2 regions of the Stenotrophomonas sp. 89682_Sma genome follow, and region 2 is predicted to be linked to the other one. Evidence: predicted binding sites of a transcription regulator. Region 2 holds the regulator's gene; the other holds the start of a gene.
The links. The regulator FliA, encoded in region 2, starts transcription of late flagellar genes. The targets are predictions, from matches to a motif close to TAAAGTTTNNCNNNCNNNGGCCGATAA.

Region 1: the regulator FliA is predicted to act here: its motif matches at 2,985-3,011, upstream of ACZK29_RS19705 (methyl-accepting chemotaxis protein).

The regions. Positions count from the first base shown of each region.
Region 1 is NZ_CM151147.1:4,266,513-4,281,982, reverse strand. Features, by position in the region: gene ACZK29_RS19725 (sensor histidine kinase) at 1-902, shown strand, start outside; gene ACZK29_RS19720 (response regulator transcription factor) at 899-1,537, shown strand; gene ACZK29_RS19715 (VOC family protein) at 1,560-1,931, shown strand; gene ACZK29_RS19710 (arylamine N-acetyltransferase family protein) at 1,997-2,836, opposite strand; gene ACZK29_RS19705 (methyl-accepting chemotaxis protein) at 3,040-5,580, shown strand; gene ACZK29_RS19700 (PepSY domain-containing protein) at 5,706-8,228, opposite strand; gene ACZK29_RS19695 (TlpA family protein disulfide reductase) at 8,854-9,417, opposite strand; gene ACZK29_RS19690 (protein-disulfide reductase DsbD family protein) at 9,414-11,786, opposite strand; gene cutA (divalent-cation tolerance protein CutA) at 11,783-12,121, opposite strand; gene ACZK29_RS19680 (endonuclease) at 12,190-13,980, opposite strand; gene ACZK29_RS19675 (co-chaperone GroES) at 14,332-14,619, shown strand; gene groL (chaperonin GroEL) at 14,701-15,470, shown strand, end outside.
Region 2 is NZ_CM151147.1:2,136,474-2,151,943, forward strand. Features, by position in the region: gene ACZK29_RS09915 (response regulator) at 1-190, opposite strand, end outside; gene ACZK29_RS09920 (STAS domain-containing protein) at 187-495, opposite strand; gene ACZK29_RS09925 (chemotaxis protein CheW) at 577-1,839, opposite strand; gene ACZK29_RS09930 (ParA family protein) at 1,836-2,618, opposite strand; gene motD (flagellar motor protein MotD) at 2,623-3,639, opposite strand; gene ACZK29_RS09940 (flagellar motor protein) at 3,641-4,381, opposite strand; gene ACZK29_RS09945 (chemotaxis protein CheA) at 4,483-6,324, opposite strand; gene ACZK29_RS09950 (protein phosphatase CheZ) at 6,327-6,932, opposite strand; gene cheY (chemotaxis response regulator CheY) at 6,932-7,324, opposite strand; gene ACZK29_RS09960 (RNA polymerase sigma factor FliA) at 7,382-8,125, opposite strand; gene ACZK29_RS09965 (MinD/ParA family ATP-binding protein) at 8,122-9,009, opposite strand; gene flhF (flagellar biosynthesis protein FlhF) at 8,996-10,618, opposite strand; gene flhA (flagellar biosynthesis protein FlhA) at 10,764-12,824, opposite strand; gene flhB (flagellar biosynthesis protein FlhB) at 12,869-13,999, opposite strand; gene ACZK29_RS09985 (CocE/NonD family hydrolase) at 14,202-15,470, opposite strand, start outside.

The DNA of each region.
Region 1 (15,470 bases), 2.1 Mb from region 2:
TGCAGGCCGTGCTGGCGATCGCGCTGGTTGCCCTGCAGCCGCGCACCGGAACCGCGCCGGTACTGCTGGTGGTGCTGGTGGCGCAGCTGGCCGAGCATTGGCCACCGCGCTTCGTGCTGGGTGTTGCATTGCTGGCCAACCTCGCCATGTATCTCGTGCTGCGCCACAGTGGTTTCACCCAGCCGTTGCTGGTGGTGCTGCTGTATGGCGGCTTCCAGGCATTTGCCGCACTGACCGCACACTACGCGCGCAGCACTGCGTTGGCCCGCGATGACCTGGCCCGTGTCAATGCCGATCTTCTGGCGACACGTGCACTGCTGGCCGACAGTGCACGCGATGCCGAGCGCCTGCGCCTGGCCCGCGAACTGCACGATGTGGCCGGGCACAAGCTCACCGCGATGCGCTTGAACCTGCGCGCCCTTGCGGCCGACCCTGTGCTGGCCGGGCGCGACGGACTGGTGCTGGCCGAGCAGCTGTCCGGCGAGTTGCTGGCCGACATCCGCCAGGTGGTGCAATCGATGCGCGATGATCGCGGCCTCGATCTGGCTACTGCGCTGCACGCGCTGGCCGCGCCGTTCCCGCGCCCGAAGCTGCAGCTGCAGATCGGCGAGAGCGTGCGCGTGGCTGACCCGCTGATGGCAGAGACCGTGCTGCGCCTGGTACAGGAAGCGCTGACCAATGCCGCCCGGCATGGCAACGCAGACACCGTATGGCTGACGATCAACGAAGAGGACTCCCGGTTGCGTATCGACATCCGTGACAACGGCCAGCGCGCCGAGCGTATCCGCGAGGGCAACGGCATCACCGGCATGCGTGAGCGCCTGGCCGCAGTGCGCGGCCAGCTGGAACTGGCCCGCACCGCGCAGGGTGGCATGCACCTGACTGCGTGGGTGCCGGCATGAGCGGTGGCGCGATCCGTGTTGCCCTGGCCGACGACCAGGCGCTGGTCCGTGCCGGCCTGCGCGCACTGTTGCAGGGGCTGGGCGTGGAGGTGGTGCTGGAAGCCGAAGACGGCCAGGCGCTGCTGGATGCGCTGGCCACCCAGCCGGTGGACGTGGTGCTCAGTGACATCCGCATGCCCGGGATGGACGGTATCGAAGCGCTGCGCCGGCTGCGCGCGCGTGGTGACGCCACCCCGCTGCTGCTGCTGACCACCTTCGATGAAAGTGATCTGCTGCTGCGTGCCAGCGAGGCAGGAGCGCAGGGATTCCTGCTCAAGGACGCAGCACCGGCCGACCTGCGCGAGGCGATCGAGCGCGTTGCCACCGGTGAGACCCTGCTGCTGCCGGTCAGCACCGAGCCGGTACGCGCCCGCTACCGTTTCCATGATGAAGCGCCGCCCACCGATACCTTCGGTGAGCGCGAAGTAGCGATCCTGCGCCTGCTGGCCGGTGGCTACAGCAACAAGGAGATCGCGCGCAGCCTGTTCCTGGCCGAGGGCACGGTGAAGAACTATGTCTCGGCCATCCTCGACAAGCTCGGCACCCGCGACCGCACCCGCGCGGTGCTGAAGGCGATTACCCTGCGCATCATCTGAGTTGCCGGCACCAGGAAAAAGCATGAACCCGATCCTGCACGTTGAAATCCCCGCCAGTGACCTGGCCCGTGCCATCGCGTTCTACCAGCAATGGCTGCGGGTGGACGTGGATGCGCCGATCCTGCTGCATGACTGCCAGATGGCGTACCTGCCGTTTTCGGATGACGCGGAAGGTGCCAGCATGGCGCTGGTGCAAGGCGCGGACTACCGGCCCTCCGAGCAGGGCGTGCGCATCTACATCGGCGTGGATGACCTGGATGCCAGCCTCGCGCGCGCGCTGCAGGCAGGTGCCGAACTGCGCTTCGGTCCGGCCGATGCCGGCAATTGGCGAGTGGCCGAGATCCGCGACAGTGAAGGCAACCGCATCGCGCTGCAGGCGCGCGCGCTTCTGTAGAGTCGAGCCATGCTCGACTGCTGTTGATTGCGCCGCCAATGCGTCAGCCGAGCATGGGCTCGGCTCTACAAGGTCGCGGTACGCGAGCGCTGCAGCCAGTCGTTGATCGCCGGGTCCAGTCGTGGGTCGTCGGGCAGTTGCATGCCGAAACGCTGCTGCAGCACCTCGCGCACATCGCCGACATCGTGCAGCGGGCGCTTGTCCGGCGCCTGCCCGGGGCGGTACTCGGTGTAGTTGCCGCTGCCGATGGTGCGGCGCCAGTCGGGCCCGGTCAGCGACGCGCGCAGCTGGCCCGGAAAGCTGGAATCGGGGTGGGTGCACACGTACCAGTTGCCCACCACGTTGTCGATCGGTGCCGGTGCCTGCAGATCGAAGCGGTACATCGCCCGCCAGCCGTCGCTGGATTCGGCCGACAGCACGAAGTCGCCCTGCTCGGGCAGGCGCTGCAGCAGAAAACGCTCGTGCGGCGTGGCCTGCGGCTGCGCATCGTGCAGCCGCAGCGGCACGGTCGGGGTCAGGCTGCCGAAACCGGCGTCCACCAGCCAATCATCGCCGTCCACATGCACGCGCAGCAGCAGGTGGGTCCGTGCAGTCAGCTCGCCGTCCTGTGCGGCCAGCAGTACACGCGCACTCAGCGGCTGCGCATCGAAGCCCAGTGCCTGCAGCAGGGCCAGCAGGCCGCCATTGAGTTCGAAGCAGTAGCCACCCCGGCGCTCGTCGAGCAGCTTGCGCTGCACGCTGTCCAGGTCGATCGGCACCGCGTCGCGCAGCAGGCAGCTGAGCGTCTCGAATGGCAGCAGCGCGTTGTGGCGCTGCTGCAGCAGGGTCAGGCCGGCCAGGGTCCGCGGTGGCGGGGCATCCAGCTGCAGGCGTTGCAGGTAGCGGGGGACATCGAGCGTCGTCATGGCGGCACCGGTCGGGGGAGGGAGGTCCACTGTGCTCCCCCAACCGGGGTTGAGGTCAAGCGCGCCGGCGATGTCATCGCCCCGTCGCCTGTGCCCGGTACAAAGGCCGCGTCCGTCAGCGATCGGCGTGGGCGAACGAAAAACTTCCTAAAGTTGTGTCAGATCCAGCCGATACAGGTGCGTCCTTCCGCCTGGAGTCTGTCATGTCGGCCGTTGTCCCCCACCTCAGGTCCCTGCGCGCGCGCCTTGGCACGTTGCGCTCGGCGTCCCCCGGCCTGCTGCGCTGGCTGCAGCCGCATCGGCTCAGCGTGGCCAACAAGCTCAAGGCGACCCTGTGGGTCTGTGGGCTTGGCCTGGTCGCGATCGCTGCCGTCTACGCCTGGACCGGCCACGCCAGCGCACAGGCTGCACGCAGCCAGGCCAGCTACCAGCGCGGCAGCGATCTGGCTGCGAGCCTGGCCACGCGGGTGGCCGAAGCGCGCCGCCTGCATACCCAGTATGCACGCAGTTTCGATGATGCCGACCGCAACCAGTTGCTGGTGACCCAGAACGCCCTGCAGGCCGATCTGCAGGCGCTGCGTGCGATGCCGATGGATGCCAGCCGGCGCAGGGCCCTGCAGGCGCTGACCGAGGCCGCTGACGCGTTCTCGCAGGGTGTGGTGGCGCTGTTCGAACGTGTCGATGAAATGGGTCGCGGCGACGCTGGCCTTGCCGCGCAGCTGCAGCAGGCGGCCGATGCCCTGCAGACCCAGGTGGACGCCCAGCAGCGGCCGTCGCTGGCGCTGTCCCTGCAGAAGATGCGCCGTCAGGAGGCGCTGTTGCTGCTCGATGGTGATTCCACGCACGCCGATCGTGCGAGCGAAGAAAAACTGCCATTCGATCTGGCGCTGGCGGGTCTGCCTGCCGATGTGCAGGACGCCCTGCGCAGCGGAATGGAGGGCTACCAGATCGCGTTGCTGGGCTACACCGCCGCGCGTGTCGGGCTGGATGTGGAGGCACAGTCACTGCTTGAAACCGCCGCTGGCGTGGCACCTGCGCTGGCCGCATTCCAGCAGGCACAGGTCGCGGCGCTGGCCAGTGCACAGGCACGCCAGCAGGCCGGCGCACGCGCCATGAGCGTGCTGTTCGCACTCACGCTGCTGCTGGTTGCCGGAGTATTGATCACCAGCCTGGTGCTGGTGCTGCGTGCGGTGCGCCAGCCGATCCAGGATACCCTGCGTTTCGCCAGCGACATCGCCGACGATCGCCTGGACACCACCCTGCGCGTCTACAACGCCAACGACGAGATCGGCCAGCTGGCCCAGCGGTTGGTCGACATGCAGCAGCGCCTGCGCGCGCGCATCGAGACCGAGCGTGCGGTGGCGCGCGGCAACACCCGCGTGCGCCAGGCATTGGACAGCGCGCAGACCGGCCTGATGGTGATCGATGCGGAAGGGCAGGTTGCCTACGCCAACCCGGCACTGCTGCTGCAGCTCGAGCGCCAGGTCGAAGAGCTGGTGGGCAGCGACGCGGTGCGCCTGCACCCAGCGCTGGGCAGCCTGGCCAGCGTGCGCCAGCGCGAGGAGCGCGAGATCAGCCAGGCAGGGGGGCGCTACCAGCTGATTGCCAACGCCATCATCGACGAAGGCCAGTTCCTTGGCGTGGCGGTGGAATGGCGAAGTCGTGCGCTGGAAACCCTGCTGGAAACCGAAGTGGCCGCGCTGGTCGACGCCGCCGCGCACGGTGACCTGCATGGGCGCATCGCGCTGGAGGGCAAGCAGGGCTTCGTGCGCACGCTGTCGACCAGCATCAACCGCCTGCTGGCCACGTTTGAAACCAACCTTGGCGACCTGCAGGCGCTGCTGGCAGCGTTGGCCCACGGTGACCTCAGCGTGCGCATGGAGGGTGAACTGCAGGGGGTGTTCGCGCGCATGCGCGACGATGCCAATGCCACCGTCGCTCAGCTCGGCCGCATCGTCACCCGCATCCAGCACGCCACCTCCAGCCTCGACACCGATGTTGGCGAGATCGTTGCCGGCCATCACGACCTCTCGCAGCGTACCGAACAACAGGCGGCCAACCTGGAAGAGACGGCCGCATCGATGCATGAGCTGACCGACACCGTTGGCCGCAATGCGGATGCCGCGGGGCGTGCCGACGCGCTGGTCAAGGGTGCCGCTGCGGTGGCGCAGCGCGGCGGTGAGGCGGTGGGCCAGGTGGTGGCGACCATGCAGGGCATCAGCGAGGCGTCGCGCCGGATCGGCGATATCACCCAGCTGATTGATGGCATCGCTTTCCAGACCAACATCCTTGCGCTCAACGCGGCGGTGGAGGCGGCACGCGCGGGCGAGCAGGGCCGCAGCTTTGCCGTGGTGGCGGCAGAAGTACGCCTGCTGGCCCAGCGCAGTGCCGAGGCGGCGAAGCAGATCAAGGGATTGATCGAGGATTCGGTGGCGCGGGTCGGGCAAGGCAGCCAGCAGGCCGAGCAGGCGGGCACCACCATGGGCGAGATCGTTGGCAGCGTGCAGCAGCTGGCCGAGCTGCTGGCCGGTATCCGCAGTGCATCGCAGGACCAGCATGCCGGCATCGCGCAGGTGAACCAGACCATCGTGCAGATGGAAGCCAGCACCCAGCGCAACGCCAGCCTGGTGGAAGAAGCCGGTGTCTCGACCGCGCAGATGCAGGCGCAGGTACACGCGCTGGCCGAAGCGGTGGGCGCGTTCCGACTGCAGCCGGAAGAGCGGGCGGCACGCGCGGCGGCCTAGGCGGTGCTGTTCTGTGGGCCGGCGGGGAATCAGCCGAGTGCAGGCTCGGCTCTACATCATCGGGCCCGGGAAACACTGTAGAGCCGAGCCCATGCTCGGCTCACGCCCATGCGCGGTGGCAGGAATCAATACACGTCGCGACGGTAGCGCCCGCTCTCCAGCAGTGTTTCCACTGCTTCATCGCCCAGCGCTTCGCGCAGCACCTGGTCCACGCCTTCGGCCATGCCCAGCAGTGAACCGCAGACGTGGATGACGGCACCACGCTGCATCCAGTCGCGCAGGGCATCGGCCGCCACACGCAGGCGATCCTGTACATAGCCGCCGTCGCCATCGCGCGAGAACGCCAGGTCCACCCGCGCAAGATGACCGTTGGCCTGCCAGGCCTCGATCTCGTCGGCGAACAGGAAATCGTGCGCACGCTGGCGTTCACCAAACAGCAGCCAGTGCCCATGTTCTCCGGCATGGGCGGCTTCGCGCAGCAGGCTGCGCAGGCCGGCGATGCCGGTGCCGTTGCCGATCAATACCATGGGTGCACCGATCACGCGATGGAAACCCGGATTGCGGTGCACGCGGGAGGCGATGCTGGCGCCTATCGGCGCATGCACTGACAGCCAGCCCGAGCCCAGGCCGGTGCGTCCGGCTTCGTCATGGACCAGCCGTACCACCAGCTCGACCGCACCGTCATCCGTACAGGACGCGATGGAGTACTCCCGCCCCGGCAGCAGTGACAGCCCTGCCAGCCACAGGCACGCATCCTGCACCGCCAGCGCGGCATCGGCATCGGGAAGCTCGCGCTCGCTGGCGAGCGCCAGCAGCGTGCGCGGCTGGCCGTCGATCAGCAGCGGCTGCAGGGGATCCAGCCCATGTGCCTTCAGTACCGCATCGGCGTGCCGCGCGTTGTGGCGGGGCGCGATATGCAGGATGTCGCCCGCCTGCCACTGCACCTCGGCCGGTGCAGCAAGACGGATGCGCCAGATCGCACCGCCGATGCTGCCTGGATTGAGGCGGTCGCGGCCGAGCAGGCGCCACTCGTGCATCTGCGTGGCGGCCGGCAGTACGCTGTCATCGGTGGCGATGCCGGTCAGCGCGCCCAGCTGTTGTTGCCACTGGCGCAGCGCCGTTACCGCAGCGGCATCGACATCGATGCGCTGGAACAGCGCACGCGCACCGTTGCCCAGCAGCCAGCCATCGAACTGGCGGCCAAAGCCGCAGTAATGCGGGTACTGGCGGTCACCCAGGGCGAGCAGGCCGAACTGCAGGCCCGACAGATCGGGCGCTTGTGCCAGCAGCCGTCGCGCAGCGCCCCGCGCCGCATCCGGAGGTTCGCCATCGCCAAAGGTGCTCAGCACGAACAAGGCCTGCGCAGTGCGCGCGAGCTGCGTGGCATCGACCCGGGCCAATGGCAGTACCTGCACAGCATGGCCAGCGGCCTGCAGCTGCGCGGCAGCACGCCAGGCCAGCTGTTCGCCCAGCCCGCTCTGGCTGGCATGCACGACCAGCCAAGGTGCGCGGCCATCATTGGCGGCGGCAACCGGAAGCGACTGGCGCAGCCCGCGCGCGGCGCGCTGGCTGCGGCGACGGTCCAGGTACAGCATCCAGCCAGTGATGAAGAACAGGCTCATGCCCAGGCTGCTGAGCATCACCACCACGCGCCCGGGTATGCCGAAGTAGCTGCCCGAGTGCAACGCGAACACGCTGGTGGCCAGCTGGCCGCCGGTTCCCTGGCGCGCGTAGGGGCGCGAATCGAGGATTGCCCCGCTGGCCGGATCCAGTTGCAGCAGATCATGTGCACGGTCATGGTGGCCGCCGCGCTGAGACGGATCACCGGCCATCACCCGCACGTTGAGTACCTGGCCGGGCTCTTCCGGCAGGCGCAGGTCGATGAAGCCGGTGCGCACGCCGGGCAACGCATACAAGGTGGTTTCGACGCGGCGCAGGTCCAGCGTCGTGTCGGTGGCGACCTTGTGCTTGGCCGCCGGCGCGACGGCCAGCAGGGTGTTGGCGGCGCTGCGGTACCAGTCGAACGACCACCACAGGCCGGTCAGCGCACTCATCAGATAGACCAACAGCACCCAGGTGCCGACCACCGAGTGCAGGCTCCACAGGAACCCGCGGCCGCTGCGCTTCCACTCCACCGCCAACCAACTGCGCCAGTGCCACCAGCGCCGCGGCCAGCGCAGATAGAGGCCGGACAGGGTGAAGAACAGCAGGGCGATGGCACAGCTGCCGGTGATCCATTTGCCGCGCTCGCCCGCAGCGAGGTGGCGATGCAGGTCTTCGACGAAATCGAAGAAGGCCTGCCCGCGCAGCGCGCTGAAGCGTTCGCCGCTGTACGGGTCGAAGTACACCCAGTGCTCTTTGCCGCCGGCGAACCGTGCGACTGACGGTCGCTGTCCGGTGGCATCGATGCGCAGGCGTTGCAGTGGTCGCTCGCTGCCGGCCTGCAGCAGCGGCACCAGTTCAGTGAGCGCCAGCGGATGCTGGCCTTCGGAATGGTGTTCGGCGATTTCGGCGAAGCCGGGGTTGGCGGCACGCAGCAGTTCGTCCTCGAAGGACAGCACGGCGCCGCTGAGTCCCATCACGGCCAGGACGGCACCGGTAGTGATGCCCAGCAGCCAGTGCAGTTGGAACAGGACGTTCTTGAACATTGAAGGAGGAGGGCCTGGAAGGCTGCCGCCCGCATCCTGCGCAACAGCAAATGAGAATTAGTCGCGGAATTTTCCGTGGCGGACGGGCTACGGTCAAGGAGGGTTTTGTTGCAGGGCTTTGCAGCCCTGCACCCGCTACAAGCCGGAGCAACGTCAACGTCAAAAGCTGGCTTTCCGTGGGTTGGCGGGGTGGGTCCGGTTGAGGGGGACGCTGCAAGTACGTCCATGTAAGCTCGGTCGCCGCATCCATGCGGCTCACGCCCCCTCAACCGGACCCACCCCGCCTTCGACAGTTTCCTGCGATCTGTCGGAACGGCGTTCTGCTTTGGTAGGTGCCGACCGTTGGTCGGCACGGGGTCTGATTCCGTTCTGAATATCGATATCTGACAGATGTGTCGACCAAGGTCGACACCTACCAACAGCCGCGAAGATCTGTCAGAGGTGGGGCGGTGTCGGAGTGCGGGGTGTCAGCCGCATGGATGCGGCTGCCAAGCTTACAGGGACGTACTTGCAGCGTCCCCGCACTCCGACATCGCCCCGCCATCCCACGGAAAGCCCGCTGTAGCTATTGCTTCGGCTGTTGCTCTGGCCTGAAGCGGGTGCAGGGTGCAACCCTGCCGAACCCTCACTTCACCCAGCGTTCGATCTCGCCGTGGGCGAACGGTCCCAGCTTTGCCTTCACCAGCCGCCCCTGCGCATCGAACAGCACGCTGTAGGGCAGCAGGCCCTGTGTATTGCCCAGCTGCACGCTGGCATCGCGCGGCCCCGGGGTCTCGATCACGATCGGGTAATCCACCGGGACACGCTGCAGGAAACCGCGCACGTCTTCCGGGGTATCCAGTGCCAGGCCCAGCACCTGCACGCCGTTGTCGCCCTGCGCATGGGCGAAGCGGGCAAGCTCCGGCATCTCTTCCACGCATGGGGCGCACCAGCTGGCCCAGACGTTGACCAGCAGCGGGCGGCCGGCGAAGCGCTGTCGCAGGTCCTGCGGTTGGCCCTCGAGGTCGGGCAGTGAAAGTGCCGGCAGCGGATCACCCACCTTCAGGGCCGGCGCCGCGGGAGCCGCTGCGGAAGCATCTGGCGAGGCAGCCGTTACAGCCGACGCCGGTGCCAATCGATGGCCGGCCCACAGGCCAAGGCCGGCGGCCAGCACCGCTGTCCACAGCAGCGCTGGCCGTTGCCACTTCATCGTGCGGTGCGCAGCAGCGCTTCCTCGACCACGGCCTGGGTCAGCAGGGTGGGCAGCACGGTCGGCGGTGCACCGGGGCCGTACACCACGTACAGCGGCACGCCGACGGCTTTGTGTTCTTCCAGGAACGTGGTGATCTGCGGATCGACGTTGGTGTAGTCACCGCGCATGTACACCGCGTTGGTGCGCTTGAGCAGGTCCTTGAACTCCGGCCGTGACAGCACCGCGCGTTCGTTGGCCTTGCAGCTCACGCACCAGTCGGCGGTCATGTTGACGAACACCACGCGGTTGTCGGCGCGCAGGCGGTCCAGCAGCTGCGGCGAGTACTCCACCACGTTGTCGCTGGCCGCCTGTGCGGCGCGTGCCGGCGGTGCCAGCTGGGTCACGCCCCAGGCCGGTACCAATGCACCGATCGCCAGCAGCACGCCGAGCAAGGTCACTGCACGCGAGCCGGTCCAGCGGTTGCGCTCGAACAGCCACAGGCCGAAGGCGAACAGCAGCAGGCCACCCAGCACCAGCGCCATGCCGTCCACGCCACGCTGCTTGCCCAGCACCCACAGCAGCCACAGCGCGGTGGCATACATCGGGAAGGCCAGCACGTGCTTGAGCGTTTCCATCCACGGGCCCGGCTTGGGCAGGCGGCGCGCCAGCGCCGGCACGAAGCCGATCAGCAGGAACGGCAGCGCCAGGCCCAGGCCGAGGAACAGGAACACGGTCATCGCCTTCAGTGGCGGGGCAATGAAGGCGTAGGCGATCGCGCCACCCATGAACGGGCCGACGCAGGCACTGCCGACCACGCAGGCCAGCGCACCGGTGAAGAAGTCACCGGCCGGACCGCTGCGACTGGCCAGCGACTGGCCGAGGTTGCCGATGCCACCGCCAAGGGTGAACACGCCGGACAGGCTCAGGCCCACCGCGAACATGATGTAGGCCAGCGCCGCCACCACACCAGGGTGCTGCAGCTGGAAGCCGATGCCGACGGCATTGCCGATCGCACGCAGGCCGACCATCAACGCACCGATCACCGCGAACGCGACCAGCACGCCCAGCGTGTACCAGAGCGCGTGGCTGCGCGCGCGCTGCGGGCTCTCGCCGCTCTGCGCCAGGCTCAGCACCTTCAGCGACAGGATCGGCAGCACGCATGGCATCAGGTTCAATACGAGGCCGCCGGCCAAAGCCAACAACAGCACCCAGACGAACGAGCGGTCCGGATTCGGCGTGGTCGCGGGCGGACGCGTACGCAGCGCGTTGTCACCGCGTGCATCTGCAGCGAACTCATTACCGCTTTCGGCGCCTGCAACGGCCGGGGTGGTGGCATCCGTATTGGGTACCGTTGGCAGCAGGCGCAGGGGGGCGCCGTTGGCGCCTTCGCGTGGCGCCGCAGCCAACGGGCTGATCACCTCATCGCGCGGCGGTGCCTGGTCGGCGCTGGCGCTGACCTTGCCGGCCGGGATCGACAGCTTCACCCGGCGGGTCATCGGCGGATAGCAGATGCCATCGGTCTGGCAGCCCTGGAAGGTCACCACCAGGGTACTGTCGACCGCGTCGGCAACGGAGCGGCGCAGCGGCAGCGGTACTTCCACCTGGTTGAAGTAGACCGAGACATCGCCGAAGTGTTCATCACGATGCGACTGCGCAGCCGGCCAGCGCGGCGTGCCGGCCTGCACGCCGGTGCTGCCTTCCAGCTTCAACGAGGTGCGGTCGCGATACAGGTAGTAGCCCGGCGCGGGGCTGAAGCGCAGCAGCAGGGTGTTGCCGTCGCTGGCGATGGCATCGAAGCCGAACGCCTGCTCGGACGGAAGCGGCAGCGCCTGGCTGTTGCTGGCGGCACCCGGCAGGCGCAGCCCGCCGCTGTTGCCGGCACCTGCCAGCGGATTGTTGAACGGGCTGGCGGCACCGGCACGCGCGGCAGGGGCCGCGGGCTGTGCGCCGGCACCGGGCAGGGTGACCTGCACCACGCGCTTCTGCGGCGGGTAGCAGACACCGGCGTCGGCGCAGCCCTGGTAGCGTACTTCCAGGCTGATGGTGCCCGCTGCATCGGTCGGCGTGCCGGGCAGGGTGGCCTGCAGGCGTTCGCGATAGGTTTCGACTTCGCCGAAGAAATCGTCGTGGTGCTTGTCGCCCTTGGGCATCTGCAGCGCGCCGGCATTGAACGCCGGATCGGCCTTGACGCTGGTGCGGTGGCGATACAGGTAGTAGCCGGGGGCGATCTTGAACTGCAGTTGCACCTGGCCGCGCTCGGGGGCGGTGGCGGTCAGCGCGAACGCCTGGTCCACCGGCAGCAGGTCCTTCTCATCCAGCGCGAACGCTGGCAGCGAGAGCCACAACAGGGCGCACAGGGCGGCGCCACGCGCAAACAGAGTCTTCAATCAGTGTCCTCCCGGGTCTGTGCCCGGATCCAATCCAGATACGCCGGCAGGCCGGCCCGGGTTTCGACCGCGATGCACTCCGGGAGTTCATACGGATGCAGTTCGACGATCCGGGCAATCGCGTCATCGACGCGGCTTGCGGTGGTCTTCACCAGCAGTTGCAGCTCGGCGTCGGTGGTCACCTCGCCCTGCCAGCGGTAGGTCGACTGCGCGCCATCGAGGCGGGTCACGCACGCCGCCAGGCGCTCGCCGACCAGCGCGTGCGCGATGCGCTCGGCACTGGCCCGGTCCGGGCAGGTGGTCAACAGCAGCAGGACGGGATCGACGGTCGACATGACCGTCGAGTATAGGGCCGCCGCCGGGTCAGGGCCCGGCGGCGGCAGTGGACCGCTGCGTTGCGCGGTCAGTTGGCCAGCTGGCAGGTCGCCGGCTTGGCCGAGGTGAACAGGCCCGGGGTCGCCCACTCGGGGTGGTCGATGAACGGGTTGCGGTTGCCCTGGAAGCTGTAGACCACGTCATTGCGCGCACGTTCGGCATCATCCGGCGGGTCGGACAGGTGCCAGTCGATCAGCGTGGACAGCAGGCCCATGTAGGCCGGCGAACTGCTGGTCTTGACGATCTTGCTGCGGTCGTCGGTCAGCTCCAGGTCCGGCTCGGACTGGCCGGTCGCCGCATCCTTGCCGCCCTCGTAGCGGATGGCCATGTACATCACTGCACGCGCCATGTCGCCCTTGCGCTTGCCCCACACCTCGAACGTGCCGGTGTTGCCGTCCGGCGTGCGCACCCAGTTGGAATTGCCCGGATAGCCACCGCTGCCGCCGCCCTGGCCGTTGTTGGCCTCGGTGGCGCGCTCGCCGCAGTTGGCGTCGCACTTGGCGAACGGCTTGTTGCCACGGTCGGCGTTCCACTGTGCATCGGTCAGGTACAGCATGTGGGTGTCGGTGTACGGCGCGTACGGCAGGCCCTTGTCACCGGTGGTGCTGGCAAAGCCCAGCGAGTTCGGCCAGGTGTGTTCGCGGTTGTACTTCAGGCCACTGCCGCTGCCGGCGCGATCGGTCACCTTGGCGTAGCTGCGGTTGCGATACGCGTCGAGAATGCGGTTCGGGTTGTTCGGGTCCTCGTCGGCAATCTCCAAGATGGTCCAGGTGCTGGTACCCGAGCCGCTGTACGGGTAGGCGGTGTGGCCCTTGATGGTGGCGTGCAGCGAGCAGCGCAGCTGGCTCGGGCTGGAGGTGTTCACCTTCGAGTAGTAGCCGGCCGGCACGCCCGGGTTGCCCGGGTCCGGATTGCCGCCGGTGCTGGCCACGGTGAAGGCGATGCGGCTGTCGGCGGCCGGGTGCGCGCCCTGCAGGTCGGTGATGCGCGCGGCGCGGATATCGAAGCGGCAGGCCTCACCGGCCACCAGCGCGGTGTTGGTGGACAGCTTCACGCTGCGGCCGCTGGCCGGGAAGGTCAGCGGCACGCTGCCGGAGGTGCCGCAGCTCAGCGCGAAGGCGCCACTGGCCAGGTTCACCGTCTCGCTGAACACCACTTCCAGATCGGCCGCGGCCGGGAAGGTGCTGCTGCCCTGTGCCGGGGTGGTGGTGGACACCGACGGCGGCGTGTTCGGGCCCGGGGTGCCGCCACCACTGAAGGTCTGGCCGTTGTTGCAGCTGCCGAAGGTCTGCCTGGCCGACTCGGCCCAGGTGAAGTGCGCGTACTGGCTGCCGCTGCCGGTCAGCTGCAGCGAGGTGCCCGGGGCCGTGCTGTTGGTCTCGGCCACCGGAATGTTCTGGCTGGTCATGCCGGCGGCAGGGCCACCGGAGGCGGTGATGGCGCCCTCGTAGCTGAGGAACTGGACCACCTTGCCGCTGGCATCGACCAGGGCGATGCCGTCATTCGGGCCGTTCTGGATGCCGTTGGTCGGGTAGTTGACCACGGCGATGGTCGCGCTGCCGCAGCCTGCGGCAGTGCCGGCCGGGACCGGGTTGTTGGCGTAGACCGCGGCAGCCGAAGGATTGCTGCCGTTGTAGAGGTAAAGCCGATAGCCGGACAGGTCCTCTCCGGCGGTGGCGACGACCTCGATCGCTTCGCCGACGTCACCGGCGGCGGTGCTGTCGTCGTAGTGCAGTTCATTGATGAAGACCTCGGCCTGGGCCGGCGCAGCGGCCAGGGCCAGCAGGCAGGCGGCGGCAAGCGGGGACAGCAATCGCATCGACTACTCCTTGTGATTGGGAATGCGCGGCCGAGCCTAAGGCCGATCCAGTGACACTTTGTCGTAAATGAACGTCAGATATCTGACAGTGGGACATTGGTCACCAAATGTCACCCGTTCCCCCCTTGGCTTGCCGCACTGCATCCCTATACAGGCGTCCACGCAGGGAAGGATGTTTCCGGGTCCGGAGAAAAATTTCGGGACCGGCCCTTGAAAGGCCTGTGGAGGTCTCCATCTCTGTCGTGCTCCCGACTTGTCGGGCTTTTTCACGCGCGTTGCTGGCACTCGCCCGGTGCGACTGCTAACATCGCCAGACTTTTTCAGACCAATCAATAACTTAAGAGGTCTCTCATGAGCATCAAGCCGCTGCACGACCGCGTTGTGGTCAAGCCGATCGAAGCCGACGAAATCTCCGCCGGTGGCATCGTCATTCCGGATTCGGCCAAGGAAAAGTCCACCAAGGGTGAAGTCGTGGCCGTCGGCCCGGGCAAGCCGCTGGACAACGGCAGCGTGCGTGCGCCGTCGCTGAAGGTCGGCGACAAGGTCATCTACGGCCAGTACGCCGGCAGCTCGTACAAGAGCGAAGGCGTCGAGTACAAGGTCCTGCGCGAAGACGACGTGCTCGCCGTCATCGGCTGAGCCTCGGCGCGACCTGCTTTTCTGTAAGACATCCCTTTTCGTCGCCGGGCCCGGCCCGGTGCAAACATCGAGGTAATCGCAATGGCTGCCAAGGATATTCGTTTCGGTGAAGACGCCCGTTCGCGCATGGTGCGCGGCGTCAACGTTCTCGCCAATGCCGTCAAGGCCACCCTGGGCCCGAAGGGCCGCAACGTCGTGCTGGAAAAGAGCTTCGGCGCCCCGACCATCACCAAGGACGGCGTCTCCGTCGCCAAGGAAATCGAACTGGCTGACAAGTTCGAGAACATGGGCGCGCAGATGGTGAAGGAAGTTGCTTCGCGCACCAACGATGACGCGGGCGACGGCACCACCACCGCCACCGTGCTGGCCCAGGCCCTGATCCGCGAAGGTGCCAAGGCTGTTGCCGCCGGCATGAACCCGATGGACCTCAAGCGTGGTATCGACAAGGCCGTCGTGGCCGCCGTTGCCGAGCTGAAGACCATCTCCAAGCCGACCGCTGACGACAAGGCGATTGCCCAGGTCGGCACCATCTCGGCCAATTCGGACGAGTCGATCGGCCAGATCATCGCTGACGCGATGAAGGAAGTCGGCAAGGAAGGTGTGATCACCGTTGAGGAAGGCTCGGGCCTGGACAACGAGCTGGACGTGGTCAAGGGCATGCAGTTCGACCGCGGCTACCTGTCCCCGTACTTCATCAACAACCAGCAGTCGCAGACCGCTGACCTGGATGACCCGTTCATCCTGCTGCACGACAAGAAGATCTCCAACGTCCGTGACCTGCTGCCGGTGCTGGAAGGCGTCGCCAAGGCCGGCAAGCCGCTGCTGATCGTTGCCGAAGAAGTCGAAGGCGA
Region 2 (15,470 bases):
GCGCGATGCCGTCCATGTTCGGCATGTTGACGTCGGTGACCACCGCGTTGAAGCGTTGGCCCTTGGCGCGACCGAGCGCGACCGCGCCGTCTTCGGCTTCTTCGACGGCAAAACCGGCCGAGGTGAGGGCGAAGGAAACCATCTGGCGCATCGACGCCGAATCGTCCACCACCAAGATACGTGCGCTCATGCAGCGTTCTCCACAGATTTCAGGTTGTCATGGGTTGCGTCCAGGCCCAGGGCCTGGGTGACGCCCAGCAGGCGCGCGGCGTCACGGAAGGTTGCGGTGCAACCGTGGAAGCCGGTGCCCAGGCCTGCCTCGCGGCGGGCCTGCACGAAGGCACACAGCACCTGCACGGCGGCCGTGTGGATGCGGGCGACCTGGCTTGCATCCAGGGTCAGCTCGCCTGCCTGCGCCACCAGCGGGGCGAGGCGGTTCTTGAGCTCGGTGCTGCTCTCGATGCCGAGATCCTCACCCAGTTCGACAGTGCTCATCGTTGCTCCGGACAAACGGTTCCGTGATCCATAACGGCACCCCGGTGGGGTTCTTTAGAAGAATCGACGCGATGCGTCGGCTCAACTCAACAGCCGTGTGGCGTCAAGCAGGATCATCGGGCGCTGGCTGACCCGGGCGACGCCGCGGAACAGATCATTGGAGATCTGGCAGATACGGGCAGTATCCGGGGGTTCGATCTGCGAATCGGTGAGGTTGGCGACATCCTCCACGGCCGACACACGCAGACCGATGGTCTCGCCATCCTCTTCCAGCACCACGATGCGGGTCTGGGCGTCGTCTTCCGCCGCCGCGGCACCGAGGTGCAGGCCGAGGTCCATCACCGGCACCACCTGGCCACGCAGGTTCATGATCCCGAGCATCGCCGGTGCCGTGCCGCGCAACGGCAGCAGTGGCACCGGCAACACCACTTCCTGCACTTTCAGCAGTTCCAGCGCATAGGCCTGGGTCCCGCAGCGCAGGCGCAGCCAGCGCGAGGTGCGCTCGCCGGCGCGGCGGTTCTGCGGGTGCGGGCTGCTGGCGGGCTGGTGCGCCTGCGCCTGCAGCTCCTGCCAGGTACCGGGACGGCTGGTGGCCGGGGCATCCAGGGCAACGCGGGGCGGCGGCGCGGCGGCAGCACGCGCGGCCGGGGCGGGCGCGGGTGCAGGGCGCGGTGCCGGGGGCGCAACCACGGCCGGTGGCGGCGTGGGGACATCCTCGCCACCAGCAGCGGCTTCGAACGCAGCCTGCAGACCGGGGCTGTCAGTGTGGGCGAGCTGATGGCTGCCGGCCGCGTCGGTCTCGTAGATCACTTCGTCGGGCAGGTCGTCCCAGGTGGGCTCCGGGCCGGCTTCTGCTGCAGCCGGAGCGGGCGCGGTCTCATGAACGACCTCATCGGGCAGGTCGTCCCAGGTCGGCTCGCGTTCGGCGGCCGCTTCGCCCGCCGGGCGCGGCCCGGCGCTATCGCTGGTGGCGGCCTCGAAAGGTGCCTCCAGCATGGCCGTGTCCTCGGCTCGGGCGACAGTTCCGGTTTCATGGATCACTTCGGCCGGCAGGTCGTCCCAGGTGGGCTCGCGTTCCGTGCCGGTCGCCGTCGCGGGCGCGGAGGCGGCGTCGAAGGCGGCCTCCAGGGCTGCGTCGTCTGCAGCGGGCTGCGCGACGACGGCGTCCGTCTCGTAGATGACTTCGGCGGGCAGGTCGTCCCAGGTCGGCTCACGCTCGGGCGTTGCCACGTTCGTCGGGCAGGGGCCGGCGTTGTCGGGTGACGGCGTGGCAGGCGGCGTCGCCACAATCGCTTCGCCCAGCAGTTCGTCCAGGTAGTCGTCCAATACGCCTGTGCTGTTCATGCGGCCTGCTCCAGGGCGCGGGCATCCTCGCCGAGGATCCAGTTCAGTGCACGGCGGTAGGCGGCCAGGCCGCGGCCGGGGTAGTCCTCGCCGACACTGGGCAGGGTCAGGCCTGCGGCATTGCTGATGCGGGTGTCGATCGGAATCGCGTCTTCCCACACGCGGGTGCCGTGACGATCCTGCATGGTGCGCAGCGATTCGTTGCCGGCGCGGGTGCGGCGGTCGAACAGGGTTGGCAGGATCGAGATCGGCAGCGGGCGGCGGCGCGAGCGCTCGACCATCTCGCCGGTACGGACCATGCCATCCAGACCGTGCAGGGCCAGCGGCTCGGCCTGGGTGGGAATGATCAGGCGGTCGGCAGCGGCAAGTGCGTTGATCATCAACAGGCCAAGGGTGGGGGCACAGTCCAGCAGGATGTAGTCGTGCTGGCCCTGGTGACGCGCCAGTGCGTTCTGCAGGGCCAGGCCGAGGCCGGGCTGGTTGGCGCTGCGGCGCTCCAGCGTGGCCAGTGCCGACTGCGCGCAGACATAGTCCAGGCCATGGATGTGGCTGGCATGGCACAGGCTGGAAAGATCTGCCGGCGGGGCGCCGAACAGTTCCAGTACGCCGGCCGGCGGCGGATCCACCGGCACGCCGAAGGCGCGGCTGAGCGAGGCATGCGGATCGAGGTCGATCAGCAGCACGCGATGGCCAAGGGCTGCCAGGCCACGGCCGAGGGCGAGGGTGGTGGTGGTCTTGCCGACTCCGCCCTTCTGGTTGGCGACTGCCCAGATGCGCATCGGATTACTCCTTCATTGCCGGGGGAACGGCGGCGCCGACGCGGCTGCCAGCCGGCACCGGCGGCAACTTCACCGGTGCGATGGGGGAGGTGGGGGCGCTGGCCGGAGTTGCGGCGGCCTGTTCGGTGACGGTGCTGTCGGTGGCGCCGGTGGCTGCGTTCAGGCGCTGGCCCAGCGGATCCACCGAGTGCGATGTGTCAGCCAGGATGATGACCATCACCCGGCGGTTGCGGTTGCGGCCCTGCGCGCTGTCGTTCTCTTCGCGCGGGCGGAACTGGCCATAGCCGACCATTGCCAGCCGCGACGGCTGCACGCCCTGGTCGGCGAACAGATGCACCACGCTGGCTGCGCGTCCGGCTGACAGCTCCCAGTTCGACGGGAAGGTGGCGGTGGCGATCGGCACGTTGTCGGTGTGGCCCTCCACGCGCACGCTGTTGGGCACGTCACGCAGCACTTCGGCCAGGCTGGCCAGCGTCTGCCGGGCGTGCACGTCCAGCGCGGCCGAGCCGGTGGGGAACAGGATGTCGCTGTTGATCTCCACTTCGATCCACAACTCGGTGCGGCGCACGCTGATCATGCCGCGGTCGATCAGCGGCGCCAGTGCAGCGGTAAGGCGGTCGGCGATGCCGTTGAGCTGGCGCTCGGCACGGGCGATCTGTTCCTGGTTGTGGACGGAGACCGGCATGCGCATCTGCGAGGCCATCGACGGCAGCAGGGTCGGGTCGTGCGACGGCGCCGGCGCGGAGGGGCCGATCTTGGTGCCGGACTTGATCACCGAAGGGCTGTCCCAGCCGCCACCCTGCACCTGCTTGTTGCCGACCTGTACCGGGTTGATCGTGCGCGGCGCACCACCAAAGGCATCGGTGAGCGCGTCGGCCATGATCCGGTACTTGCCCTCGTTGACCGAGGAGATCGCGTACATGACCACGAAGAAGGCGAGCAGCAGCGTCATCAGGTCGGCATAGGGGATCGCCCATGCTTCATGGTTGGCGTGCTCTTCGTGGTGCTTGCGGCGGGCCATGTCAGTGCAGGAAGCCGGAGAGGTTGGTTTCGATGTTGCGCGGGTTCTCGCCCTGGGCGATCGAGATCAGGCCTTCGATGACCATCTCGCGGTCGCGGGTGTTGTGCGAGATCACGCTCTTGAGCTTGGCGGCGATCGGCAGGAACAGCAGATTGGCCGAGGCGATGCCGTAGATGGTGGCGGTGAATGCGGCGGCGATGCCGTGGCCGAGTTTGCTCGGGTCGGCCAGGTTCTTCATCACCGCGATCAGGCCGAGCACGGCACCGATGATGCCGAGCGTGGGCGCGTAGATGCCCATCGCCTCGAATACCTTGGCACCGGCCTGGTCCTGGTGTTCCTGGCTGCCCAGTTCGATTTCCAGCATGTGCCGCATCGATTCGGGCTCGACGCCGTCCACCAGCAGCTGCAGGCCCTTGCGCAGGAACGGGTCCTGCTGCGCTTCCACCTGCGATTCCAGGCCCAGCAGGCCCTGGCGACGGGCGATGTTGCTCCACTCGACGATCTGCTGGATCAGTTCGCGGCGATCGCTGTGCGGCGGGCGCACGACCCAGCGCACGATCTTGAACGCATGCTTGAACACCGCCGGCGAAGTGTGCAGCAGGATCGCGGCAACGGTGCCGACGATGACGATCACGAACGCCGCAGGCGACCACAGCGACGCCAGGCCGGCGCCCTTGAGGATGCTGCCACCGACCAGCGAGGCCAGGGCGAGAAAGAGTCCAATGAGGCTGAGTCTATCCATGGTTCCGGTATCGGCTTGTATGAATGGGACTTGAGACACCGGGAGAACGCGTACAGACGGTAGTCACAGTTTTCGGGTCGCCGGGCCATGCCCGGCGGTGTTCAGCGGATGCCGTCCACGTCCAGGATCAGTGCCATGCGACCATCGCCGATCAAGGTTGCACCGGCATAACCGCGCAGGCCGCGCAGGGCTTTCGGCAGTGGCTTGATGACCACCTCCTCGCGCCCGCGCACCTGGTCCACGACCAGTCCGAAGCGCGCTTCACCGGCCTGCAGCACCACGATGGTCAGCAGGGTCGACGCGGCGGGCGTCACATCCAGCCACTGGCGCAGGTCGACCAGCGGCAGGGTGTGCGAACGGCGGTCGAGCACGGCGCGGCCATCGAACCAGCCCAGCGACGTGCGCGGCGCGTGCAGCACTTCCATCACACGCGCCAGCGGTAGCGCGTAGACGTCCTCGCCGGCCTGCACCAGCAGGGTCGGCAGGATCGCCAGGGTGAGCGGCACGCGGATCAGGAAGCGGCTGCCACGCCCCAGTTCCGACTGGATCTGGATCTGGCCGCTCAGTTCGCGGATGCGCGACTGCACCACGTCCATGCCGACGCCGCGGCCGGAAATATCGGTGACCTGCTGCTTGGTCGAGAAGCCGGGCAGGAACACCAGGTGCAGGCACTCCTCGCTGCTCAGGCGGGCAGCGGCTTCCGGGTCGATCAGGCCCTTCTCGCGTGCCTTGGCACGCAGTTTCTCGGGGTCAATGCCGGCGCCATCGTCCTGCACCTCGATGCTGACGTAGTCACCTTCCTGCTGGGCGGACAGGCGCACATGGCCCATCCGCGGCTTGCCCTGCGCTTCACGCAGGTCGGGCATTTCCACGCCGTGGTCGATGGCGTTGCGGACCAGGTGCACCAGCGGGTCGGCCAGCGCTTCGACCAGGTTGCGGTCGAGCTCGGTCTCGGCGCCGACCAGCTCGAGGTCCACTTCCTTCTTCAGCGAGCGGGCGACGTCGCGGGCGACCTTGGGGAAGCGCGAGAACACCTTGCCCACCGGCTGCATGCGGGTGCGCATCACCGCCGACTGCAGGCGGGCAGTGGCAATGTCCAGCGTCGATACGGCGCGGTCCAGCTCCTCGTCGCGCAGGCGTGCACGCAGGGTCTTCAGGCGGTTGCGTGACAGCACCAGTTCGCCGATCAGGTTGACGATCGCATCCAGGCGCTTGGTGTCCACGCGCACGGTGTGCTCGGCCTCGGCCATCGGCTTGGCCGCCGGCTTGGCTGCAGGTGCTGGGGCGGGTGCTGGGGCGGGTGCCGGGCGCGGTGCGGCGGTGGGGGCCGCCGCGACGGCGGCAGCAGGCTTGGCGCCTGGCGCAGCGCCACCGTGCAGCTGGTCCAGCAGGGCTTCGAACTCGTCTTCGCTGATCAGGCCATCGTCGGCCTTCTTCGCCGGCGCGACCGCGGTCGGCGCGTTGCCGCCGTGCAGTTGGTCGAGCAGGGCCTCGAATTCGTCGTCGGTGATCAGATCGCTGCCACCTGCCGCTGGCGCGGCCGCAGCGACCGGTGCGGCAGTGCCACCGTTCATGTCGAACTGCGCGATCAGGTCCGGCGGCGCATAGCCCGGCTCGGTGCCGGAGGACACCGCATCCAGCATCGACTGCAGGTAGTCCAGCGATTGCTGGGCGGCGTCGAAGTGGTGGGCCTGCAGTGCCGCCTGCCCGGCACGCGCGATGCCCAGGGCTTCTTCAGCGGCGTGGCACAGCTCGACCATGGCGGTGACGCCAAGGAAACCGGCGCCGCCCTTGAGCGTGTGGTAGCCGCGGAATACCGCGTTGAGTTGCTCGGCGTCCTGCGGTGCCTGCTCCAGCGACACCAGCTGTTCGCCCAGGCGATCCAGGATTTCCTGGGCCTCGATGATGAAATCGGCAGTGATGTCGTCGGATACCGCGCTCATGCTTATAGCCCCAGGTCCGACAACAGGTCGTCGGCGTCGTTCTGCGAGACCGCGTGGCGGTCCAGTCCCTTCAGTGCCGGCCCGGCCAGTTCCGGATCGGTGCGATGCTGTTCCGGCGGCAGGCCGAGTGCGCCAAAGCCCTCGTGCACGCGGCGGACGATGCCGACCACGCGACGGATGATCTGCCCGGTCAGGTCCTGGTAGCTCTGGGTCAGGGCGATTTCGGTGAGGTTGTGGCGGATGCGCTCGAGCTGCGCGTCCTGGCCCGGCTGCAGGCCTTCGGCGCGCAGCTGTTCGGTCAGGCTGCGGCATTCCTCGGCCAGGTCCAGGGTGCGGTGCGTGGCCTGTTCGGTCATCGCCACCACGTGGTCAAGGCGTGCGCAGGCGTCGTCCAGCTCACCGGCCTCGCTGGGCACGGTCGGCAGTTCACCCAGTGCCTGTCCCAGCTCGCGGGCCAGCCGCGAGAGGCCGCTCATCATCGGCTGCGTGCGCAGCGCGACCAGTCCGTCGATGCGTTGCCGCCAGGCGGCTTCGTCGCCGGACTCCAGTGCGTCCAGGGCTTCCTGCAGGCGCAGGGCGAGGGCGTTCTTGTCGACCGTGGTATCCATCAGGCGCTGGCCGCCAGGCGTTCGAAGATCTTGCCGAGCTTCTCTTCCAGCGTCTGCGCGGTGAACGGCTTGATGATGTAGCCGTTCACGCCGTTCTGGGCGGCTTCGATGATCTGTTCGCGCTTGGCCTCGGCGGTGACCATCAGCACCGGCAGCGTCTTCAGCTTGGCATCGGCACGGATCGCCTTCAGCAGCTCAATGCCGGTCATCACCGGCATGTTCCAGTCGGTGACCACGAAATCGAACGGCTGGCTCTGCAGCAGCGACAGCGCGGCATGCCCGTCCTCGGCTTCGGCGGTGTTGGTGAAGCCCAGATCGCCCAGCAGGTTCTTGACGATTCGACGCATGGTCGAGAAGTCGTCGACGATCAGGATGCGCATGTTCTTGTTCAAAGCAGAGTTCCTTTGTTGTTCATTCCGGGCGGCCGGGGGCAGCCGCCTCGGGCATGTTCATTCTTCCAGGCCGGCGTCCGCCGCCTCGAAAATCTTGAGCCGGCCACGCAGGCGCAGCACCGCCTGGCCGTGGATCTGGCAGACCCGCGACTCGCTCACGCCGAGCACCGCGCCGATCTCCTTCAGGTTCAGTTCCTGCTCGTAATAGAGCGAGAGCACCAGCTGTTCGCGCTCGGGGAGGTGGCCGATGGCCTTGCCCAGCTCGCGGCCGAACTCGCCGCGCTCCAGCACCTGCTGCGGGGTCGGGCCACCCTGGGCGACGGTGTCCAGCTCGCCCTGGTCCTCGATGCGCGACTCCAGGCTCAGCACCTGGCCGCGTGCGGCGTCTTCCATCAGCCGCAGGTATTCGGGCAGCGGCATCTCCATCGCGGCGGCCACTTCGGTGGCGCTGGCGGCGCGGCCGCTGCTCTGTTCCAGGCGGCGGATGGTGGCGGCGGCATCGCGGGCACGGCGGTGCACCGAGCGCGGCACCCAGTCGCCACGGCGGATCTCGTCGATCATCGAACCGCGGATGCGGATCGAGGCATAGGTCTCGAACGAGGCGCCCTGATCGGCGTCGTAGCTGCGCGACGCTTCGATCAGGCCCATCATGCCGGCCTGGATCAGGTCGTCGACCTCGACGCTCGCCGGCAGGCGTGCGGCCAGGTGGTGGGCGATGCGCCGCACCAGGTCCGAATGCTGGGCGATGACCTCGTTGGCCGCCGAGCGCTGGACTTCCCTGTACTGGGCTGCGCCTTTCATGCGGCCACCCCGCGCTGCTTGAGGATGCGTTCGAGGAAGAACTCGACGCCGCCACGCGGTTCGGTCGGCGCCTGCCAGCGTGCGGTGCGACGCGCGATCTCGGTGATCGCCAGCGCGGCCGGGCTGGATGGATAGGCCTTCACCACCGGCTGCTGGCGCTGTACCGAAAGGCGCAGCCAGTCATCCTGCGGCACGCAGCCCAGGTAGTTCAGCGAGACATCGGCGAGGAACTTCTCGCAGACGCGGGTCAGCTTTTCGTACAGCACGCGGCCCTCGTTGGGGTCGCGCACCATGTTGGCCACCACCTGGATGCGGTCCACGCCGCGTTCGCGCGACAACACCTTGATCAGCGCATACGCGTCGGTGATCGAGGCCGGCTCGTCACAGACCACCACCACGGTATCCTGCGCGGCCTGGCAGAAGGTCAGCACGCCGTCGGTGATGCCGGCGGCGGTGTCCACCACCATGATGTCCAGTTCGCGTTCCAGCTCGGAGAACACGTTGACCAGGCCGACGTGCTCGGCCGGGGCCAGCTCGGCCATGTGCCGGCGGCCGGATGCGGCCGGCACCACCAGCACGCCGTTCGGGCCTTCGACGATGACGTCTTCCAGCGAGCAGCGGCCGGCGACCAGGTCGGCCAGCGTGAAGGTCGGGTTCAGCCCCAGGATCACGTCGATGTTGGCCAGGCCCAGGTCGGCGTCCAGCAGCAGCGTGCGCTTGCCCATGCCGGCCAGTGCCACGGCCAGGTTGGCGGACACATTCGTCTTGCCCACGCCGCCCTTGCCGCCAGTGACGGCAATGGTGCGCACAGGGCCGAGCGGCTCGCTGCGGGTGGCCGACAGCGGGAAGGTCTTGGTCAGCTTGGCGTACTCACGCGACGGCATGGTTCAACTCCGGGTTGCAGGGCATATCGGCCGCGCGGCGCAAATCTTCAAGGCGAAGTACGAGATTGGCCGCACTGGCCCGGTGCAGGTCCTCCGGAACGTCCTGCCCATCGGTCACCCAGGTGATCGGCAGGGCGTGGTCCACGGCCACCGACAGGGCGTTGCCGAAGCGGCCGGTCTCGTCCAGCTTGCTCAGCACCAGGCCCTGCAGGTTGGCGGCGCCGAAGCGGCGGACCACCTCGTCCATGTCGCCGAAGCTGGTGTTGGCCGGCAGCACCAGCAGGGTGCGTACCTGCCGGGCGGCGCGCAGCCACTGCAGCTGCGCGGCCAGGGCGCGGTCGCGCGGGCCCAGGCCGGCGGTGTCGATCAGCACCAGCTTGTAGTCCTTCAGGCGTTCCAGCAGCTGGTCCAGATCGGTGCCGCTGTTGGCCTCGTGCACGGCGATGCCGAGCTGGCGGCCGTAGCCATACAGCTGCTCACGGGCGCCGATGCGGGTGGTGTCGGTGGTGATCAGGGCGACGTCACGCGGGGCGTGCTTCTCGGCGAAGCGCGAGGCCAGCTTGGCGATGGTGGTGGTCTTGCCGGCGCCGGTCGGGCCGACCAGGGCGATCACACCACCTTCTTCCAGCGGGTCGACCGGGGCGATCGGCAGCTTGCGAGAGATCAGCCCCAGCATCAGGCCGCGGCCACGATGGGCTTCGGTCTCCAGCGGGATCTGCATGGCCACGTCGCGGGCCAGCCCAGCGTCGAAGCCGTATTCGTCCATCAGGTCCAGCGCAGTGGCGCGCACCGGGCTGCCACGCAGGCGCTCGTCGGTGAAGCGGTTCATCTCGCGCTCGATCACCTGGCGCATGCCGGCCACTTCCTGGCGCAGCAGGCGGATCTCGGCGTCGTCCTGGGCAACCACGGTCAGCGTCGGTGCCGGGGCCAGCATGGGGGCCGGGCTGGCTTCGCCGGCGGCTTCGACCGCTGCCGGTTCGCTGGCGGCGATGGCCGGCTGCGGTTCGGCGACGGCCGCGCCCGGCAGCGGCGGCGGCTGCACGGCGGGGGGCACGCTTTCGTGATGCATGTCGTGCGGCGGGTCGATCTGGAAGCGGGCACGGTTGGCTGGCGCGCTGACGGCCGGTGCCGGTGCAACGATGGCTTCAGCGAACGGGGCGAAGATCTGTTCCGGTAGCGTCGGTTCGTTGACGGCGGCGCGCGCCAGAGTGGCTGCGAAGCCGGTGCTGCCGCGGGTCGGCACGATCTCGTCGGCGCTGTCCAGGGTGCGGCCGGTGGCACCAACGGCCGCACGGGCGAGGGCGGCCACGGCCGAGGTGGTGGCCGCCACCGGCTCCGGCGTCGGGGTGCTGCTGCGGCGACGGGTAACCGCGGCGATCACCGCATCGGCAGCGGTGCGCGGCTTGGGTGCCGGCGGCGGTGCGACGTCACGGCGCGAGGCTTCCAGTGCGCGCTGCACGGCGCTCTCGTCGTAGTTGGCCGCGGCGACGATCTCGATGCCTTCCTCGATCCGGCGGTTGGACAGGATCACGGCGTCAGGACCATGTTCCTTGCGCACCAGGTTCATGGCCGAGCGCATGTCGGCGGCGACGAATCGTTTGATTTTCATGCTGTGGTCACGGGACGAAGACGGCGGGGTGGCGGTCGGAGAACTCGGGTGGTCGGTGGTCTGCACGGTGCGGGTTCCCCTTGGTATCTGTCTGTTGCGTTGGTTCGAAAGTGGTGTCTGTTTTCTGGCGCATCGGTGGGCGGCGTCAGCTGATCGTTCCGACCAGCTTCAGGCGCTTGTCCTCCGGCACCTCGCTGTAGGCCAGGACCGACAGCGACGGAACGCTGTGGCGGACCAGGCGGGCCAGCGCGGCGCGCACCGGGCCCGGTACCAGCACGACCGCCGGCTCGTTTCGCGCTTCCTGCTTGCTGACACATTCGGCCAGGCTCTGGTGCAGTCGCTCTGCGAGTCCGGGTTCCAGCGCGGCGCCGTTGCCCTGCGTGGACTCCTGCAAGACACGTTCCAATTGCGGGTTGAGGGTGAACACCGGCAGCTCCGCCGACATTCCGGCGATCTCCTGCACGATGAAGCGGCCCAGCGCGGTGCGCACGGCGGCGGTCAGCACGGCCGGGTCCTGGCTGCTGGGCGCGTGTTCGACCAGGGCTTCGGCGATCTTGCGCAGCTGGCGGATCGGAATGCGCTCCACCAGCAGGTTCTGCAGCACGCGCACCACCGCCGACAGCGGCAGCGCCTTCGGCGTCAGATCTTCGACGAGCTTGGGGGCGCTCTTGGCCAGGTTGGCCAGCAGGTGCTGCACTTCTTCGTGGCCGAGCAGCTCGGGCGCGTGTTCGCGGATCAGGTGCGACAGATGGGTGGCGACCACGGTGGCCGGGTCGACCACGGTGTAGCCCAGCGTTTCGGCCTGGGCGCGCTGGTGCGGCTGGATCCAGGTGGCATCCAGGCCGAACGCGGGGTCCTTGCCGGCGATGCCTTCCAGCGCGCCGAGCGCACTGCCCGGGTCCAGCGCCAGTTCGCGGTCGGGGTGGATCTCGGCGGTGGCCACCGGCACGCCGTGCACCAGCACGCGGTAGCCGTTGGCGGGCAGTTCCAGGTTGTCGCGGATATGCACCGAGGGAATCAGGAAGCCGACATCCTGGGTCAGCTTGCGGCGCACGCCCTTGATGCGCGCCATCAGTTCACCGCCCTGGTTGCTGTCGACCAGCGGGATCAGCCGGTAGCCGACCTCCAGGCCCAGCGGATCGACCGGGCGCAGCTCGTCCCAGCTCAGTTCGGCGGTCGGTGCCGGCGCGGCCGGGCGGCCCAGTGCGTTGAGGGCAGCGGCGTCATTGCCTGCGGCTGCCGGATCGGCGGCGGCGGTCTTGCCCTTGCGATAGACCTTCCAGGCGATGAAACCGAGGATCGCAGCCAGCGTCAGGAAAGCGACGTTGGGCATGCCCGGCACCAGGCCGACCACGCCGATGATGCCGGCGGTGATCGCCAGCGCGCGGTACTGGCCGAACACCTGGCCGGTCATGGCCTGGGCCATGTCCTGCGAGCGCGAGGCGCGGGTCACCAGCATCGCCACCGCGCTGGACACCAGCAGCGCCGGCAGCTGCGCCACCAGGCCGTCACCGATGGACAGCAGGGTGTAGGTGGCGGCGGCGTCGCCGAACGGCATGCCATGCTGCAGCACGCCCACGGCCAGGCCGCCGAGCATGTTGATGAACAGGATCAGGATGCCGGCGATGGCGTCACCGCGGATGAACTTGCTGGCACCGTCCATCGCGCCGTAGAAGTCGGCTTCCTCGCGGACCTCCTCGCGGCGCAGCTTGGCTTCTTCACGCGTCAGCAAACCGGCGTTGAGGTCGGCGTCGATCGCCATCTGCTTGCCGGGCATCGCGTCGAGGATGAAGCGCGCGGTCACTTCCGAGACGCGGCCGGCGCCCTTGGTGATGACCACGAAGTTGATGATGGTCAGGATCGCGAAGACCACGATGCCGACCGCGTAGTTGCCGCCGATCACGAATTCGCCGAAGGCGGCGATGACCTTGCCCGCGGCGTCGTGGCCGTTCTGGCCGTTCAGCAGGATCACGCGGGTAGAGGCCACGTTCAGCGCCAGCCGCAGCATGGTGGTGATCAGCAGCACGATCGGGAAGATGGTGAAATCCAGCGGGCGCTTCACGTAGACCACCGCCAGCAGCACCATCAGCGAGATGGCGATGTTGAAGGTGAACAGCGCATCGAGCACCGGCGCGGCCAGCGGCACCACGACCATGGCCAGCAGGGCCAGCACGATCAGCGGTGCGCCAAGGCCCTGGCGGATCATTTCCAGGGCGCGGCGGGTGTTGAATCCGGTGGAGGGCTGGGCGCTCACGGGCGGCCTCCCTTGCCGAATTCATCCACCTGGATGTGCGGGGCGTCCGGCATCGGGCCAGTGCGCCAGGCGCGCAGCTGGTAGACGTAGGACAGGACCTGGGCGACGGCCGAATACAGTCTCACGGGGATTTCCTTTCCGAGTTGGCCTTCCCGATACAAGGCGCGTGCCAAAGGCGGGGCAGAGACAATCGCGACCTTGTTGCCGTCGGCCACCTCACGGATGCGCAGGGCGGTCTCGTCCACGCCCAGGGCGACCACGGTGGGGGCGTTCATGGCCCCGCCTTCGTACTTCAGGGCCACCGCGTAGTGGGTGGGGTTGACCACCACCACGTCGGCGGTGGGCACCGCTTCCATCATCCGGCGGTTGGCCATCTGCTGCTGCAGCTGGCGGATGCGGCCCTTCACCTCTGGGCTGCCTTCGCTTTCCTTCATTTCCCGGCGCAGCTCTTCACGGGTCATCTTCAGCTTGCGCATCCAGTTCCAGCGCTGGTACGGCGCGTCGATGGCGGCCAGCACCAGCATGGCGCCGGCGGTGGCCAGCAGCAGGCGCAGGGTGAAGCCGAGGCCGTCGGTGATGGCGGTCTCCAGCGGGTGGTGGATCAGCCCGCGCAGGGTGTCGAAGCCGGCCCAGACCACCAGCCCGGCGGCGACGCCGACGAAGGCCACGCGCAGCAGCGATTTGGTGAATTCGGCGATGGCCTCCGGGCCATACAGGCGCTTGAGTCCGCTCATCGGGTTCATGCGGTTGATGTCGGGCAGCAACGCCTTCTGCGACCAGCGCAGGCCGCCCATCAGCAGCGGGGCGACGAAGCTGGCCAGCAGGCAGACCAGCACCAGCGGTGCGATCACCAGCAGGAACTGCAGCAGCAGGTCGCCGAAGTGGCCGAACAGTTCCTTCGGGTTCTGCCGCAGGCTCTGTTCCGGACTGAGCGCCTGCTTCATCCAGGCCGTGGCGCCACGGCCGATCGAGCCGCTCATGGCCATCACCGCCAGCACGCCGGCACCGAACACGGCGGCGGTGCCAAGTTCGCGCGAGCGCGGCAGATTGCCCTGTTCACGGGCGTCGCGCAGGCGTTTTTCGGTAGGTTGTTCGGTCTTTTCGCCGGCGGATTCGTTCTCGGACATCACAGGCACTGCGACAGGGGATGCCGGGGTGCGTGCAAGAACTGTTCCGTGATGGTGGGTAGCTCATCCACGCATGGCGTGGATCTACCGGATGCCCGTTTGTAGAGCCGAGCCCACGCTCGGCTCTACAGGAGGGTGCCGCAGGAACCGTTCCGTGATGGCGGGCGGCGGCACGGGTAACGCCGGACCGTGCCCGGCGCAATCATCCGTCCGGCGTCACCGGCTGCAGCGGAATCGACAACATGCTGTCGCTGTGCCAGTCCACCCGCAGCGGTTCGCCCGCATCGGCCACGCTCTCGTCGCTGACATCGCGCCCGGTACCGTGGTTCACCTGGTGCATCGCGTCCTTCAGTACATCCACCTTCACCAGCAGGCGGCTGCCGGCGGCCAGTCGGCGCGCCACCATGCGCGTGCGGTCGAAGGGCAGGCGGGTCCATTGCCCGGGTTGCAGCAGCTGGCGCGTTGTCGGGTCGCGTACATGGCTGGCCCGGCCCATGTAGTAGGACAGCTGCATCCGACGTCCATCGGCGAGCAGCTCGTACAGGGTGACAGTGAAATCGAAATCCCGCTTGTTGATCCTGACCTTCAGGTCGCCGGAGAAGCTGCCAACCATGTCCATGGAACGGGTGAACGGGTCGGAGACGAAGGACAGCGCGGTATCCACCTCGTCCCGCGCGGCGATGATCGGGAACGGGTAATAGCCATGCCGAATTTCATTGCGGTCGGCCATGTCCACGGTCTGCCGCAGCTGGCCCGGTACGGGTGGCTGTTCCTGCAGCCGGTGGTATCCATCGGACGATGCCTGGTCGGCGGAGAGGTGGTAGCGGCGGTGATCGCCTGCGGCCGCCTCCAGCGTTGCCGCATGGCCCCACGTGTTGGCGCCCATCAGCTGATAGTTCACACGGTTGGGCACCAGCGCCGGTCGCGGGGCACCGCGCAGTACATGGTCCAGCCATTGGAAGGTCAATGCGGGCGTGTCGAACTGCGCGACAGGGTCCAGCTCATATCCACGCAGCTGCATCGGCTTGAGCGCCGACTGCGCGCCGCCATGGTCGTAGGGGCCGATCAGCAGGGCATGGTCGGCGTCGGGACGATGCTGCAGGTGGTCCTTGAAGTACTGCAGTGCCGAGATCTGGCCATCGTCGTAGTAGCCCGTGATGGTCAGCACCGGTATGCGGATGTCGTTGAACTGGTCGCCATGCGGGACCATCGCCTGCCAGTAGGCATCGTAGGACGGGTGGGCCAACCAGCGCTGCAACCATGGGTTGGGTGTGCCATCGACCTGGTCGATCTGCCGGTAGGGGCGGCCGGATGCATACCAGCGTCGGCCGAGCTGGGACCAGCGGCGGTTCTGCGCGTAGGTATCCTTGTCCAGCATCGGACCATTGGCCACATAGAACGCCCAACCGTAGTTGGCACTCAGGAACACGTTGTTCTCCATCGGCAGGCCCTGGCCGGGGATGGCGGCAAC